Regions from separate parts of the Streptomyces sp. NPDC004629 genome, predicted to be linked through region 3. Evidence: riboswitches for the same ligand, from Rfam matches in the RefSeq annotation. Region 3 holds a riboswitch; each other region holds the start of a gene.
The links. A riboswitch is a leader RNA that binds a small molecule or an ion and turns the genes downstream of it on or off. The one in region 3 is predicted to bind S-adenosylmethionine.
Positions count from the first base shown of each region.

Region 1: another riboswitch for S-adenosylmethionine. It lies ahead of ACFYTE_RS03620 (amino acid ABC transporter permease); the one in region 3 lies ahead of thrC (threonine synthase).
Region 2: another riboswitch for S-adenosylmethionine. It lies ahead of ACFYTE_RS15500 (SDR family oxidoreductase); the one in region 3 lies ahead of thrC (threonine synthase).

Region 1 covers NZ_JBIALO010000002.1:145,406-150,129, reverse strand. Annotated here, with positions in the region: gene ACFYTE_RS03640 (LLM class flavin-dependent oxidoreductase) at 1-97, opposite strand, end outside; gene ACFYTE_RS03635 (putative leader peptide) at 178-264, opposite strand; gene ACFYTE_RS03630 (ABC transporter substrate-binding protein) at 377-1,396, opposite strand; gene ACFYTE_RS03625 (amino acid ABC transporter ATP-binding protein) at 1,473-2,261, opposite strand; gene ACFYTE_RS03620 (amino acid ABC transporter permease) at 2,258-3,238, opposite strand; SAM riboswitch class IV at 3,624-3,733, opposite strand; gene ACFYTE_RS03615 (glutathione S-transferase C-terminal domain-containing protein) at 3,811-4,701, opposite strand.
Region 2 covers NZ_JBIALO010000009.1:64,377-69,100, reverse strand. Annotated here, with positions in the region: partial or broken gene ACFYTE_RS15505 (TIM-barrel domain-containing protein) at 36-1,781, shown strand; partial or broken gene ACFYTE_RS15500 (SDR family oxidoreductase) at 1,797-1,934, opposite strand; partial or broken gene ACFYTE_RS15495 (SDR family NAD(P)-dependent oxidoreductase) at 1,880-2,056, shown strand; SAM riboswitch class IV at 2,173-2,284, opposite strand; gene ACFYTE_RS15490 (DUF1684 domain-containing protein) at 2,363-3,187, opposite strand; gene ACFYTE_RS15485 (LLM class F420-dependent oxidoreductase) at 3,268-4,191, opposite strand; gene ACFYTE_RS15480 (SpoIIE family protein phosphatase) at 4,458-4,724, shown strand, end outside.
Region 3 covers NZ_JBIALO010000014.1:143,292-148,015, forward strand. Annotated here, with positions in the region: gene ACFYTE_RS22730 (trehalose-6-phosphate synthase) at 1-573, opposite strand, end outside; gene ACFYTE_RS22735 (glucosyl-3-phosphoglycerate synthase) at 946-1,890, opposite strand; SAM riboswitch class I at 2,049-2,213, shown strand; gene thrC (threonine synthase) at 2,232-3,515, shown strand; gene ACFYTE_RS22745 (MoaD/ThiS family protein) at 3,512-3,787, shown strand; gene ACFYTE_RS22750 (cold-shock protein) at 4,221-4,424, shown strand.

The DNA.
Region 1 (4,724 bases), on a different contig from region 3:
GGGGGCGGGCGGCCGGCTCGCGCCAGGAGGCGGGGTGCCAGCCGGTGCCGTCGAGCGCCACGGCGAGATGCAGGGGGGCAGGGGAGGATGAGGACACGATTGGGCGCCTTCCTGGAGGTCCGTACGGGATCGCCGGCCCGCCCCGGCCGTCGGGGCGGTGGCGGATGGGGCAACGGGTCAGGAACAACAGAGCGCGCCGGCGACGCGCAGCAGATCGATGTGCGGCCGGGAGTGGAGCCGGACGGCGCGACGGACCCGGATCATGTCCGTCACCTCCGCCCGTCGTCTCGGCGGCCGTGCGGCCGCGCCGTGCACATCTCGACTTCAGTCACAACACGCCGCCCGTCCGGTGTGTTCCAAGCCGCTTCCGCGGCGGTCAGGAGTTGTCGAGGGGCAGTCCGGGCGGGTTGACCTCGGCCTTGGTGACGGACTCGTCGGACAGGTTGTAGGCGGCGAGCCACTTGGCGTACTGCCCGTTCTCGATCAGGTGGTTGATCGCGTCGGCGACCGGCCGGGCTAGGCCGCTGCCCTTCTTCGTGGTCGCCGCGATCAGGCCCTGGAGCGTGGCGCCCGCGCCGGAGGAGGTGCCGCCGCTGCGGGTCGGGTTCGGCGACGTGGCCGTCTGCCTGATGTGGTAGGCGATCCCGGGATTGGCGGAGAAGTAGGCGTCGATCTTGCCGCCGGTCAGTGCGAGGGAGGTGGCGTTCTTGCTCGCGTAGTGCTTGACGGTGAGCTGCTTGCCCTCCTGCTTCAGCTTCGCCTGCCACTCCAGGAGGATCTTCTCCTGGTTGGTTCCGTTGTCGACGGCGACGGTCCGGCCGGCCAGGTTCCGGTAGTCGCCGTCGAAGTTCCAGGTGCTCTTCTTCAGCACCTCGAAGCCGAGGTTGTCCTTGCGGTAGGAGGCGAAGTCGTACTTCTTCTTGCGTTCCTCGGTGTCGGTGATGTTGGAGAAGCCGATGTCGGCCCGGCCGCTGTCGATGCCGACGAACATGTTCTCCCAGGTGGCGTTGGAGACCTCCGGTTTCAGACCGAGCACGGCGGCGACCAGGCGGGCGAGGTCGGGTTCGGCGCCGGTGAGGGTCTTCTGGTCCGAGCCGACGTACGCGAGCGGCGGGAAGCCGTCGGGCAGGGCGCCGATGACGATCTTCAGGGTGCCGCTGTCGCGGACGGATGCGGGCAGTTCGGCGCTGATCGACTTCACCTCCGCGACCTTGAGTTCGGTCTGTGTGGCGGCGCCGTTGGACACCCGGCCCACCGTGACCGTGCCCGCGGTGTCGGTGGTGGTGGCGGCATCGCTGTCGCCCCCGCAGGCGGTGAGGCCGGTGGCGAGGGTGGCTGCGGCGGCGACCGCGGTGATGCCGCGGATCAGACGGCGTCTGGAGAGCTGGCTGGGCATGGTTGTCCTTCGTCGCTGGGGGTGAGCTGGGTGTGAGTGGCTGCGAGGGAGCGGGAGGGTGCGAACGGGCCGGTGGTCACAGGACCTTGCTGAGGAAGTCCCTGGTCCGCTCGTGCCGGGGATGGTCGAGCACATCGGCGGGCGGGCCCTGTTCGACGATCCGTCCGCCGTCGATGAAGACGATCCGGTCGGCGACCTCGCGGGCGAATCCGATCTCGTGGGTGACGATGACGAGCGTGGTGCCGCTGGTCGCGAGGTCCTTGATGACGGAGAGCACCTCGCCGACGAGTTCCGGGTCGAGCGCCGAGGTCGGTTCGTCGAACAGGATGATGCCGGGGCGCAGCGCGAGGGCGCGGGCGATCGCGACGCGCTGCTGCTGGCCGCCGGACAGCTGCCGCGGATAGGCGCCCGTCCGGTCGCCGAGTCCGACCCGGGCGAGCAGGTCGCGGGCGAGTTCCTGGGCCGCGGGCCGGGTGAGCCGCCCGGTGGCCACCGGGGCGGCGGCGACGTTGTCGAGCGCCGTCAGGTGCGGGAACAGATTGAAGTTCTGGAAGACGAAGCCGATCCGGCTGCGCTGGGCGAGGATGGCCCGCTCGCTCAGTTCCTTCAGCCGTTTGCCGCTGCGTCTGACCCCGATCGGTTCACCGCCGACGCTGACGTGTCCGATCTCGGGCCGCTCCAGGTGGTTGATCACCCGCAGCAGCGTGGACTTGCCGGACCCGGACGGGCCGATGACGACGGTGACCTCGCCGGGGCGCACGGTCAGGTCGATGCCGTCGAGGACGCGGTGGGCGCCGTACCACTTGTGCACGTTGTGCACCTCCAGGGCGACGGGGGCCTGTTCGGCGGGCGTGACGGCGGTCATACGGCGGCCTCCCGGCGCAGTCGGGTGCGCAGCGCGGCGAGGCCGGAGCGGGCGCGCTGCCAGGGCGTCGGCGGCAGGGTGCGGGTGGCGCCCCGGGCGAAGTACCGCTCGACGTAGAACTGGGCGACGGACACGACGCTGGTGAGAATCAGGTACCAGACGGTCGCGACCAGCAGCAGCGGCACGATGTCACCGGGGTAGGTGCTGCCCATGGTCTGCACCGAGCCGAACAGGTCGAGCAGCGACACGTAGAACACCAGGGACGTGCTCTTGATCAGGCCGATGAGCTGGTTGACGTAGTTCGGGGTGATGGACCTGAGGGCCTGCGGGAACACGATCCGGATGAACTGGTAGCGCTTCGGCAGGCCGAGCGCGGCGGCGGCCTCGTGCTGACCCTGGTCTACGGAGAGGATGCCGCCGCGGACCACCTCCGAGGCGTACGCCGCCTCGTTGAGGCCGAGCCCGACCACGGCGACCACCATGTCGGTGGCCACTCTCGACTCGTCGAAGGTGACGAAGGCGGGACCGAAGGGGACGCCGAGGCTCACCGTCCGGTACAGGGCCGAGAAGTTGTAGAGGAAGATCAGTACGACGATGAGCGGCACGGACCGGAACAGCCAGGTGTACGTCCAGCTGACGGCGCGCAGTACGGGGCTTCCGGAGAGCCGGCCGAGGGCCAGCAGGATGCCGCCGAGCAGGCCCAGCACGGCGCTGAGCGCGGTCACTTCGAGGGTGATGAGCAGGCCGTCGAGGATGGTGGGGCGCAGGAACCAGTAGCGGAAACGGTCCCACTGGTAGAAGGGATTCGTGGCCAGTCCGTGCGCGATCTGTGCCACGACCACCAGCACGACGGCCGTGACGATCCATCGGCCAGGACGGCGCAGCGGCACAACTCGCTGGGCAGTCAGGGATTTTGACGGTGTGTCTGCTGGCGGCGGCGCGGTGAGGGACACGGCGCCGCCCGGGGGTTCGGTCATGGCGGGCTCCGGCGGGGTCGGGGCACCCCGGGGCCGCGGCGCGACCCGTGTGGCTGCGACGGCGCTACGCCGACGGCGTTGAGCCGGCGGCGCCATGGCGCGGCGCACGGGAGGGGCACGGGGACCGGGGAGGGGCGGGCAGCGGCACACCGCTCGGTCGGTGTGCGTCGGGAACGCGGGGGCCGGAAGTGGCGTCAGCCCCGGCGACGGGCAGAGCCCGAAGCGGTACACAGTGCGCTGTTCACGCGGAGCAGGTCGACCGCCCGGTCGGCGACGAGCAGACCCGCGTACGGATGTACGCAGCTTCGGGTGCGGCCGGCGGCCGTCCCGTCGGCTGCGTACATGTCCGTCACTCGCGTCACTCGCATTTCCGGCCCCTGCGGGGCCCTCGCGCTTACCGAAGCGTCATCCGGTCCGGTCGTCACCTGGGGCACCCCACCGCGGCGCGAGGGTTGCCGGCCAGCGAGCCAGGGCTTGTCGCTGACACTCATGACCGTTCAGAGCGGTAAGTAAGGCAGTTGGGCGGACGTATGTCAACGCCCGTCCGCTGAATGGACCGGCCCCTGTGCCGCTCAACCGCGCCGGGAACCGGGGGCGCCGGCCGCGTGCCGCGCCCAGTCCAGGATCTGCACGGCCGAGCCGGCCGCCTCCAGGCCCGCGCAGCGGGCGTGATGACGGTGGGCGATGCCGTCCAGGTCGAGGTGCGCACCGAAGGCGGGCCGGGCAGCCAGGCGCCGGGCGTGCTCCCACAGCGCCGGATGACCGGCCACGCGGTGCACTGCGGCGGCGTCGAGGTGGTGGCGGTGCACGGTGTCGAGTTGCACCAGGGCGACCCACAACTCGACGTCGGCGGCGGTGAGTTCGTCGCCCACGAGGAACTCCCGCCCGGCGAGCCGCCGTTCCAGTCCGGCCAGGGTGCCGAGCAGGACGTCGAGCGCCGCGGCCCGCTCGGCCGCGTCCGCGCCGGCCCGGCCCGCCCGCTGCGCGGCCTCCTCGATGCCCTGCGCGCACAGCCGCTCGATCTCCTCGATCCCCGCCTCGGTGCCGCACGGGTAGAGCCGGTCGCGCCCGTCGCCGAAGCAGCGGTCGAGGTCGCGCAGGATGTCGGGGGCGTGGGTGCTGACGATCCGCCCCGACCAGTCGTCGCTGAGCACCGGCGCGAGCGCGGGTCCGGGGTAGCGGTGCGCGCTCGCCTCGTACAGCGGGCGCAGCGCCGAGTGGCCGCCGCCGGGACAGTCGGGGACGGCGTCGAGGAAGGTGACCGGACAGATGTCGTCGAGGGCGAGGAAGCTGTGGCCCACGGCTATCCGCAGGCCGTCGGGACAGGCGGTCGTGAGATGGAGCCGGTAGCGGCGCGGCACGGCGTAGTGGCCGCTGCGCGCGTCCCGGCCGATCCTGCCCCGGAAGCGGGCGGGACGCTGGGCGGACGGGACGGCGGCGAGCGGCGTGCTGGACGTGGACATGCGTCTCCCCGGGTGCGAGCGCG
Region 2 (4,724 bases), on a different contig from region 3:
GCCGCCCTGCCCACCCCCTGACCCGCCCTGTTCCCCGGTGGTCCGGGTACCTGGCCACCCTGACCGGGCCGCCGCAACTGCTGCCGCAGTGGGCGTACGGCGTCTGGTACTCGGAGTACATCGACCGCACCGCCGCGGACTACAGGAACACGATTCTCCCGGCGTTCCGCTCCGAACACGTCCCGCTGGACGTGCTGGTGACCGACACGGACTACAAGGCCGTGAACGACTGGAGCGGCTGGGAGATGGACAAGGGCAGGTTCCCCGACCCGAAGGGGTTCTTCGACTGGTCGGCCGCGCAGGGGCTGCACAACACTCTCAACGTGCACCCGAGCATCGTCGCGTCCGACCCCCAGTTCGCCCAGGCGCAGGCCACGGCCAAGGGCAAGCTGAAGAAGGGCGGTTGCGGCGGGTCCGCCTCGGCCGGCAACAACTGCTACGTCTTCGACTTCGGCGACCCCGACCAGCTCAAGGCGTACCTGGATCTGCACCGGACCATGGATGAGCAGGGCAACGACTTCTGGTGGCTCGACTGGTGCTGCGACGCCTCGCAGTCGTCGCTGCCGGGCGTGACGCCGGACGCGTGGATCAACCAGCAGTACGCCGACCTCACCGGCGAAACCCTCGGCCGCGGCTTCGTCCTGTCACGCGCCTACGGCTCGCTCCAGGCCGGCGGGTACAGCGGCCAGCAGGCGGTGCCGACCGGACCGTGGGCGGACAAGCGCACCACCGTGCACTTCACCGGCGACACCTCCTCCACCTGGGGCACGCTGAAGCTGGAGGTCGGCTACACCCCGGGTGAGTCCGCGGCGACGGGAATGGCGGCCGTCACGCACGACATCGGCGGGCACAACGACACGACGGGGCTGACCGGTTCGGAGAAGTACACCGTCAATGGGCAGACCCGCACCACGCACAAGCTGCCCGACGACCTCTACGCGCGCTGGGTGCAGTTCGGCACCTTCCAGCCGATCGACCGGCTGCACAGCAACCACAGCGACCGGCTGCCCTGGCAGTACGGCACCGAGGCGCGGCAGTCGGCAAACACATTCCTCAACCTCCGCGAGAACCTGGTCCCGTACACGTACTCGCTGGCCGAGGAGGCGAACCGGACCGGTGTGCCGATCGTCCGTCCCGCCTACCTGGAGTACCCGGACGAGGCGCAGGCGTACGCGACCGCCGGCAGCGAGTACTTCTACGGCCCGGACGTCCTGGTCGCCCCGGTGACGACACCGGGGACGACGGCGACCACCAAGGTATGGTTCCCGCCCGGCCGGTGGACCGACTACTTCACCGGCAAGACCTACCAGGGCGGCACCACCCAGGACATCACCACCGGCCTGGACACCATGCCGGTGTTCGTCAAGGCCGGCGGCATCCTGCCGACCCGCACCCATGACGTCACCGACGACGACCGCAACCCGCTGACCGACGTCACCCTGACCGTCGCCACCGGCGCGCCGGGGACGTACCGCCTGTACGAGGACGACGGGAGCGCCGCGCGGCAGGGACACAGCGCCACGACGACCGTCCGGTACGAGCGCCACGGCTCGCGCCACACGGTGTCGATCGGCGCGGCGCGGGGCTCCTTCCACGGCCAGGTCAAGAACCGCACGTGGACACTGTCCCTGCTGGGGATGACCCACGCACCCACCGAGGTCACCGCCACCGGTGTCCGGCTGACCCCCCGTGACTACCGCTTGGACAGCTCCACCGGGACGTTCACGATCACCCTGCCCCGGCACACCGTGCACGGCCCGATCACCGTCACCTACCAGTAGCAGGACGCACAGGGTCTGACCGGTGATCCAGGCGCCGTCGTCCGACACGAGGAAGGAGACCGCCGCGGCGATGTCGCCCGGCTCGCCCAGCCGCCCGAGTGGCGTCTGGGCGCGGGTGGCCGCGAGCTGTTCCGCCGGGACGGTCGCCGTCAGCCCGCCCCGCCACCGGCCTGTATGCCGCGAGCAAGGCGGCGGGTGACCAGCTCGTACGCACGGCGGCGAAGGAACTCGGACCGCGCGGCATCACGGTCAACAGCATGCTGCCCGGCGCGACCCGCACCGATACGCCTCCGCCCGTACCGCCGTCGCCTACCCGCCCGAGGCGTGCACCGCGGCCACGACTTCGGCCGCGGCGGCCTCGCTCATGCGGTAGTTCACCACCGGTCCCGGGGCCACGCGCTTGCAGGACGGTGGGTGGTCCTGCGGGCTTTCACCTGGAGCACCCCACCGCGTGGGAGGGTTGCCGGTCAGCGAGCCAGGGCTTGACGCTGACACTCAATGCCGGACGTGATCGTACGGAGCGGTGTTGTCGTACGGCAATCCCGGATGACGGCCACAACCGGGTGCGGTGCGCATCGAAGTCAGGAGCCGCCGCGCTCGTGCGGGATCTTCTGGCCGGTCTCGATCGCCACCGGAAGCCGGTTCTCGGCCGGTGGCAGCGGGCAGGTGGCCAGGTCCGTGTAGGCGCACGGCAGGTTGGCGGCGCGGTTGAAGTCCAGTACGACCCTGCCGTCGGCGGCGGGCGGGTCCACGGCCAGGACCCGGTTGGCGGCATAGGTGGTGACCCCGGAGGTCGCGTCGGTGAACAGCACCATGAGCCGGCCCGCACCGCGACCGGGGAAGGCGGTCAGGGACAACCGGCGCCCGTCCAGCTCGAATTCGATCCTGCCCGGGGCGTCGTACACATGCTCAAGACCCTCCACAGCGGCGCCCACGGTGGTCGGCCGCGGCTTGTCGAAGGGGAGGTAACGGCCCGTCACGACCCAGCGCGGATGGGGCGCGTAGGCGGGTGTCCCGGTGAAGGCGGCCCGCAGCGGCGCGTCCGGGTGCCGGGGACGCACGATGTCGTGTCCGCCGCGCCTGGCGACCTCGATCACGGCGTCCTTCCAGACCGCGTCGACACCGCCGCGCTCGGGAAGCACGCCGAAGCGGTGCTCGCCCTGCACCGGTGTTCCCTGGACGAGCAGTTCCTCTCCGTCGTCCAAGGAGACGACGACCCCGTCGTGGCCGGTGCGCCAGACACCGGGGGCGTCGGGGAAGCGCTGCGGCCGGTCGTCGAGCCAGTGCAGGCCGGTGATCGCCAGAAAACCGTGCGGATCGGCGAGCCGGGCCTCCTGGGCGCGGTACCAGTCCAGCCATTCCTCGGTGAAGGCCTGGAGATCCGTCGGGGTGACGTCGGTGGTCATGGGTGCTCCTTCGTTCCGCGAGGCCCGGCCTCGCCATGATGTGCGGGCAGATGTCCGGCGGGCGGCCCGCCGTTGCGCACTCAGCCGGCCAGTTCGCCGAGGAGTGCCCAGGTGCGGTGCCGGTCTGCCTCTCCGGCGATCTCGGTGCCGGAGAAGACGACCTCGGTGGCCCCGGCGTCCCGGTACCGCCGTACCTCGGCGGCGACCGTCTTCTCGTCGCCGATCACGGCCACGTCGGCGGCTCGCCGGCCGCCGGAGAGTTCGATGACCCGTGCGTAGGACGGGAACTGTTCGTAGAACGCCATCTGCTCGGTGGCCTTCGTCCGTACCGCCTCCACGTCGTCCGTGACCACGCCGGGCACCAGGGCCACGATCCGGGGTGCGGGACGGCCGGCGGCCTCGGCCGCGGCGGTCAGGGCGGGCACGATGTGTTCGGCCAGGGCGCGCGGTCCGGCCAGAAAGGGGAGGATCCCGTCCGCCAGCTCACCGCTGACGCGCAGCGCCTGCGGGCCCATCGCGGCGACCAGCAGGGGAACGCCGTTCTCGGCGCCCGGTACACGCGCGGGGATCGGCGGGGCCGCGGTGAGCAGTTCACCGTGGAAGTCGGCCGTACCGGTGTCCGTCAACTGCCGCAGGGCGGTGAGGAATTCACGCAGGCGGGCGATGGGCCGGGTGAAGGGCAGTCCGAAGCCGGTCTCCGTCAGCAGCTTGGTGCCCAGGGCCAGCCCGAGGTGGTAGCGGCCGTGTGTCGCGGCCTGGGCGGTCTGGGCCTGGCTGGAGACGAGCAGCGGGTGCCGGCCGAAGACGGGGATCGCGGAGGTCCCCACGTGCAGTCCGGGCACCTCGCGCCCGGCGATCGCCGCGAGCTGGGGTGAATCCGCGCCGAAGGTCTGCCCGAACCAGGCCGACCGCAGACCGGCCGCCGCGGCCTCGCGCGCCAGCTCCACGGTGGTGTCGACCTGGTTGTCCGCATCGGACGCGTTGAGTGCTACTCCTACCGTCATGCCAGTCAGAACGGTCGGCGGCCGGACCCGCATTCCGGTCCATGTGTTTCAGGTTCTTGTCAATCATGTGTACGGGGCCGCTCACACCGGGCCGGCACCGGTGACCGCCATGCCGTCGATGGTCGTGGTCGTACGGCTGGAGTATTAGGTGATCGAAAAAAGTGAATGCGGACAGCCGCAATCCACGGCTGAAGAGCCGATTAGCTCCTAAACATTTATCATGTGCTCTATTGGAGGTGGTTCCACAGCGCCGGGAGCTGAACGGTATGAACGCTGACACCAGGAGCCGTGACGACGTGCTCGTGGACGCCGCGTGCCGTACGCTGCGCGATCTGCACGCTTCCTCGGTGGCCGTGTTCCTTCCCGTGCGGGGTGAGCCCGTCCTGGGCGCGGTGGTCGCCGCCGTTGAACCGCTTGGCGTCGGACTGATGGAGCGGCTGCCCATGGACGACGAGGTTTTCCCGTCCGTCGCCGCCTATAAAACCGGTAGGCCCAAGGTTGCGCACTCCATTGACACGCTCGGCAAGTATCCG
Region 3 (4,724 bases):
GGCCGCGATGTCGTCGGGCAGCAGCCGGAAGTAGTCCGGCGGCGCCCACGGGGTGTGCGAGAAGTGGCCGATGCGCAGGTCGGGGCGGAGCTGCCGGAGCATCCGGGGGGCCAGCGCCAGGTGGTAGTCCTGTACGACGACCGCCGCGCCCTCGGCCGCCTCCTCGGCCAGCGCCTCGGCGAACGCCCGGTTGTAGGTCCGGTACGACGCCCACTGGCGGCGGAACTCCGCGTCGAAGACCGGCTCCAGCGGGGTCTGGTAGAGCATGTGGTGCACGAACCACAGCACCGAGTTGGCGATGCCGTTGTAGGCGTCGGCGTACACGTCGGCCGGGATGTCCAGCATCCGTACGCCGGGCTCGCCGACCCCGCGGCGCACCGCCTGGCGGTCGCTGTCGGACAGCGCCGAGCACACCCACAGCGCGTCCGCGTCGGGGCCGATCGCCGAGAGCCCGGAGACCAGCCCGCCGCCGCCCCGCCGGGCGACCAGCGAGCCGTCCTCCTGGACGGAGTAGGAGACCGGGCCGCGGTTGGACGCGACCAGTACCTGGGCAGCACCGTGCGTGGAAGCCATACGCCTCAACCTAGCCCGACCCACAAACCCTCAAACGTACGACCCACTCCCCACACCCCGCCCCCCACAACCCACGCCCACCTCCCACCGCGTTTCGGTTCGCGCCGCGTTTTGGCTCGTGCCTTGCCTCGGACCGTGCCGTGCTTCGGCTCGCGCCGCGTTTCGGCTCGTGCCTTGCCTCGGCCCACGCTTGCCCCGGCCTGTGTCCGGTTTCAGGCCGTGCCTTGCCTCGGCTCACGCCTGTCCCGGCTCGCGTTGTGTTTCAGCCCGCGCCCTGTCCCGACTTGCGCCCCGGTTCGGCCCGCGTGCCTTGCGCCGGCCCGCGCCGTATTTCGGGCCGTGTCCTGTTTTTGGGGGCTGTGTGTTGTGGGGTCAGGCCACTTGGCGGGTGGCGTATTCCGTGATCTGCAGCATGGGCGGCCGTTCCTCCGTGTCCACCGGGTAGGTGCGCGGCTCGAAGCCGTCCGTGCCCCGCTCGAACTGGGTGAGGGAGGGCCGCACGAGGTGCCCGCGGGCCAGCCGCAGCTGCGCGGTGCGGTAGATCGCGGCGGCCATCCGGCCCAGCGCCTGCCCGTCCTGGTGCCGGTGCTTGCGCACACCGACGTCGACCTGGGCGAGGGCGTCAAGGCCCACCAGGTGCAGGGCGTCGACCAGCATGCCCAGTTCGACGCCGTATCCGACGGGGAACGGCAGCCGCTCCAGCAGTGAACGGCGGGCCGCGTACTCGCCGCCGAGCGGCTGCACGAAACCGGCCAGCTGCGGCCAGTGCAGGTTGAGCAGCGGTCGGGCCATCAGCTCGGTGACCCGGCCGCCCTGGCCGGCCGCGCCGGCCAGCGGGCGGTCGTACATGGCCTTGACCAGGTCGACGTCCGGTTCGGTGAGCAGCGGCCCGACGATCCCGGTGACGAAGTCGGAGGAGAACTCCCGCAGGTCCGCGTCGACGAAGCAGACGATGTCCCCGCCGGTGACGAGCAGCGAGCGCCACAGGACCTCGCCCTTGCCGGGCGCGGTGGGCAGCCGCGGCAGGATGGCGTCGCGGTGCACCACCCGGGCGCCCGCCGCGGCGGCCACCTCGGAGGTGCGGTCGGTGGACCCCGAGTCGACGACGACGATCTCGTCGACCAGCGGCGCCTGCCGCATGAGGTCGTGCCGGATGACGGCGACGATGTCGCCGACCGTCTCCTCCTCGTTGAGCGCGGGCAGCACGACGGAGACCGACTGGCCCGTACGCTGCTTCGCGGCGAGGATCTTGTGCAGCGGCCGGTCGGTCACGGACCAGGAGCGGGTGGCCAGCCAGCGCTCGACTTCTTCCAGCACAGTCAGCTGCTCCTCACTGTCGTGATCACACCTGGTGCCTGTGTGATCCATCTCGCGGTTCGGACGACTATCTCAACTGTCCAGGCCGTCGGTTACAGTCTTGAACAACGCGGATGACCATCGCATGTCGGGGGTCTTCGGCGTTCACAACCGCATACAGCTCATCCAGAGGGGCAGAGGGATACGGCCCGATGAAGCCCCGGCAACCCTCCAGCCGGTACTCGTACTGATCGCTGCGCAAGCCGATCGTTTCCGCGAGGCTCCCGGCTAGGGAAGGTGCCAAATCCGTCTCACGGCGAGATGCGTCGTGAGGAAGATGAGGAGAAAGGGCCTCGCCTCACATGGCTGTGCAGACCGTTGCAAGCACCACGAACCAGTCGGTGGACCTCGGTACCGCCGCGGCCCTCAGCTGCCGCGAGTGCGGTCACCGGGTGCCGCTCGGCCCGGTGTTCGCCTGCGAGGAGTGTTTCGGCCCGCTGGAGATCGCGTACGACTTCTCGGTGTACGACACCGAGGAGCTGCGCCGGACGATCGAGGCGGGTCCCGCGAACATCTGGCGCTATGCGCCGCTGCTGCCCGTCCCCGCGGACGTGGCCGAAAAGCCCAACCTGAACCCGGGCTGGACCAAGCTGGTCCAGGCCGACAACCTGGCCCGCGAACTCGGCGTCACCGGCGGCCTGTATGTGAAGGACGACTCCGGCAACCCGACGCACTCCTTCAAGGACCGGGTGGTCGCCCAGGCGCTGGAGGCGGCGCGCGCCTTCGGCTTCACGACCCTGTCCTGCTCCTCGACCGGCAACCTCGCCGGGGCCGTCGGCGCCGCGGCGGCCCGGGCCGGCCTGCGCTCCTGTGTGTTCATCCCGTACGACCTGGAGCAGGGCAAGATCGTCATGGCCGCGATCTACGGCGGTGACCTCGTCGGCATCGAGGGCAACTACGACGACGTGAACCGCTTCTGCTCCGAGCTGATCGGCGACCCGGCGGGCGAGGGCTGGGGCTTCGTCAACGTCAACCTGCGCCCGTACTACGCGGAGGGCTCCAAGACCCTGGCGTACGAGATCTGCGAGCAGCTCGGCTGGCGGCTGCCCGACCAGCTCGTCGTGCCGATCGCCTCCGGCTCCCAGCTCACCAAGATCGACAAGGGGCTGCGGGAGCTGATCGCGCTGGGTCTGGTCGAGGACCGGCCGTACAAGATCTTCGGCGCGCAGGCCGAGGGCTGCTCGCCGGTGTCCACCGCGTTCAAGGCCGGTCACGACGTGGTCCGCCCGCAGAAGCCGAACACGATCGCCAAGTCCCTGGCGATCGGCAACCCGGCCGACGGGCCGTACGTACTGGACATCGCGCGCCGTACGGGCGGTGCGGTGGAGGACGTGACGGACGAGCAGGTCGTCGACGCGATCAAGCTGCTGGCGCGCACCGAGGGCATCTTCGCGGAGACGGCCGGCGGTGTCACCGTGGGTGTGACGAAGAAGCTCATCGAGCAGGGTGTCCTCGACCCGGCGCTCACCACGGTCGTCCTCAACACCGGCGACGGCCTCAAGACCCTCGACGCGGTGGCCGGCACCGGCCTGACCGCCACCATCCGCCCGAACCTGGACTCCTTCCGAGAGGCTGGCCTCGCATGAGCGTGACCGTTCGCATCCCCACCATCCTGCGTACCTACACGGGTGGCCTGTCGGAGGTGAGCGCCGAGGGCGCGAACCTCGCAGAGGTGATCGCCGACCTGGAGAAGAACCACACCGGCATCTCCGCACGCGTCCTGGACGACCAGGGCAAGCTGCGCCGCTTCGTGAACGTGTACGTCAACGACGACGACGTCCGCTTCGAGCAGGGCCTGCAGACGGCGACGCCGGACGGTGCGGGCGTGTCCATCATCCCGGCGGTGGCCGGCGGCTGACGGTCCCTTACCCTCGGTAACTTCGGTTACCGGCTGTTCATCAGATGGCCCCCTCCGTGAGAGAAGCGGAGGGGGCCATTCAGTGGGGTTGAGCGCGGTAGAGTTGGGGAACGCGTTCCCGGCCCCCGGGTCGGAAGCCCCGGATTCAATCCGCGCAGCCGCCAAGAAGTCGCCAAAGTCCATGCGTTCTTCGCGGCTTTTATTCCTTTTATAGGGCCCGACTTGCCCTGAATTCTGCCGAATTCTCGGCAGATTCCCGACCGAGTACGTCCAGATTTCTCGTCCGACTGACCTGTTGCAGACGGCAGTTGGACAGATACATTCAGCCGCGGTCGACGCGTTCCGGCGCACGCCCCCAACCTTGGGGGGTGAGGTCTGACCCGGGTCCGCGAAGTGTGGATCTGTGCAAGGGCCAGTAATAGGGGAGTTAGGCATGGCTCAGGGCACCGTCAAGTGGTTCAACGCGGAGAAGGGGTACGGCTTCATCGCGGTCGACGGTGGTGCGGACGTCTTCGTCCACTACAGCGCGATTCAGATGGACGGCTACCGCACCCTGGAAGAGGGCCAGCGGGTCGAGTTCGAGATCTCGCAGGGTCAGAAGGGCCCGCAGGCCGACATGGTTCGCCTCACCGCCTGAACATTCTCAACGCGAAGGGCCCGCACCCCCCGGGGTGCGGGCCCTTCGCCGTGCCCATGCCGCAGGGCCCGTACCGCGGTGTCCGGGCCGTCGTGCCGGGGGCGCGCGCCCCGTCGTCACCACCCGGCCGCACCCCCCGCGACGGACCCGCGGCACGGCCGCATCTTGCACTCGGGTGGGTCGAGTGCTAATCATTGGCGTTAGCACTCTGAAGGTGAGAGTGACAATGAAGGACCGGGTCGGTGAGGCCCGCAGGCCGGGTGGGGCAAGGAACCACAAGGCCGGTGAGCCGTCCGTCGC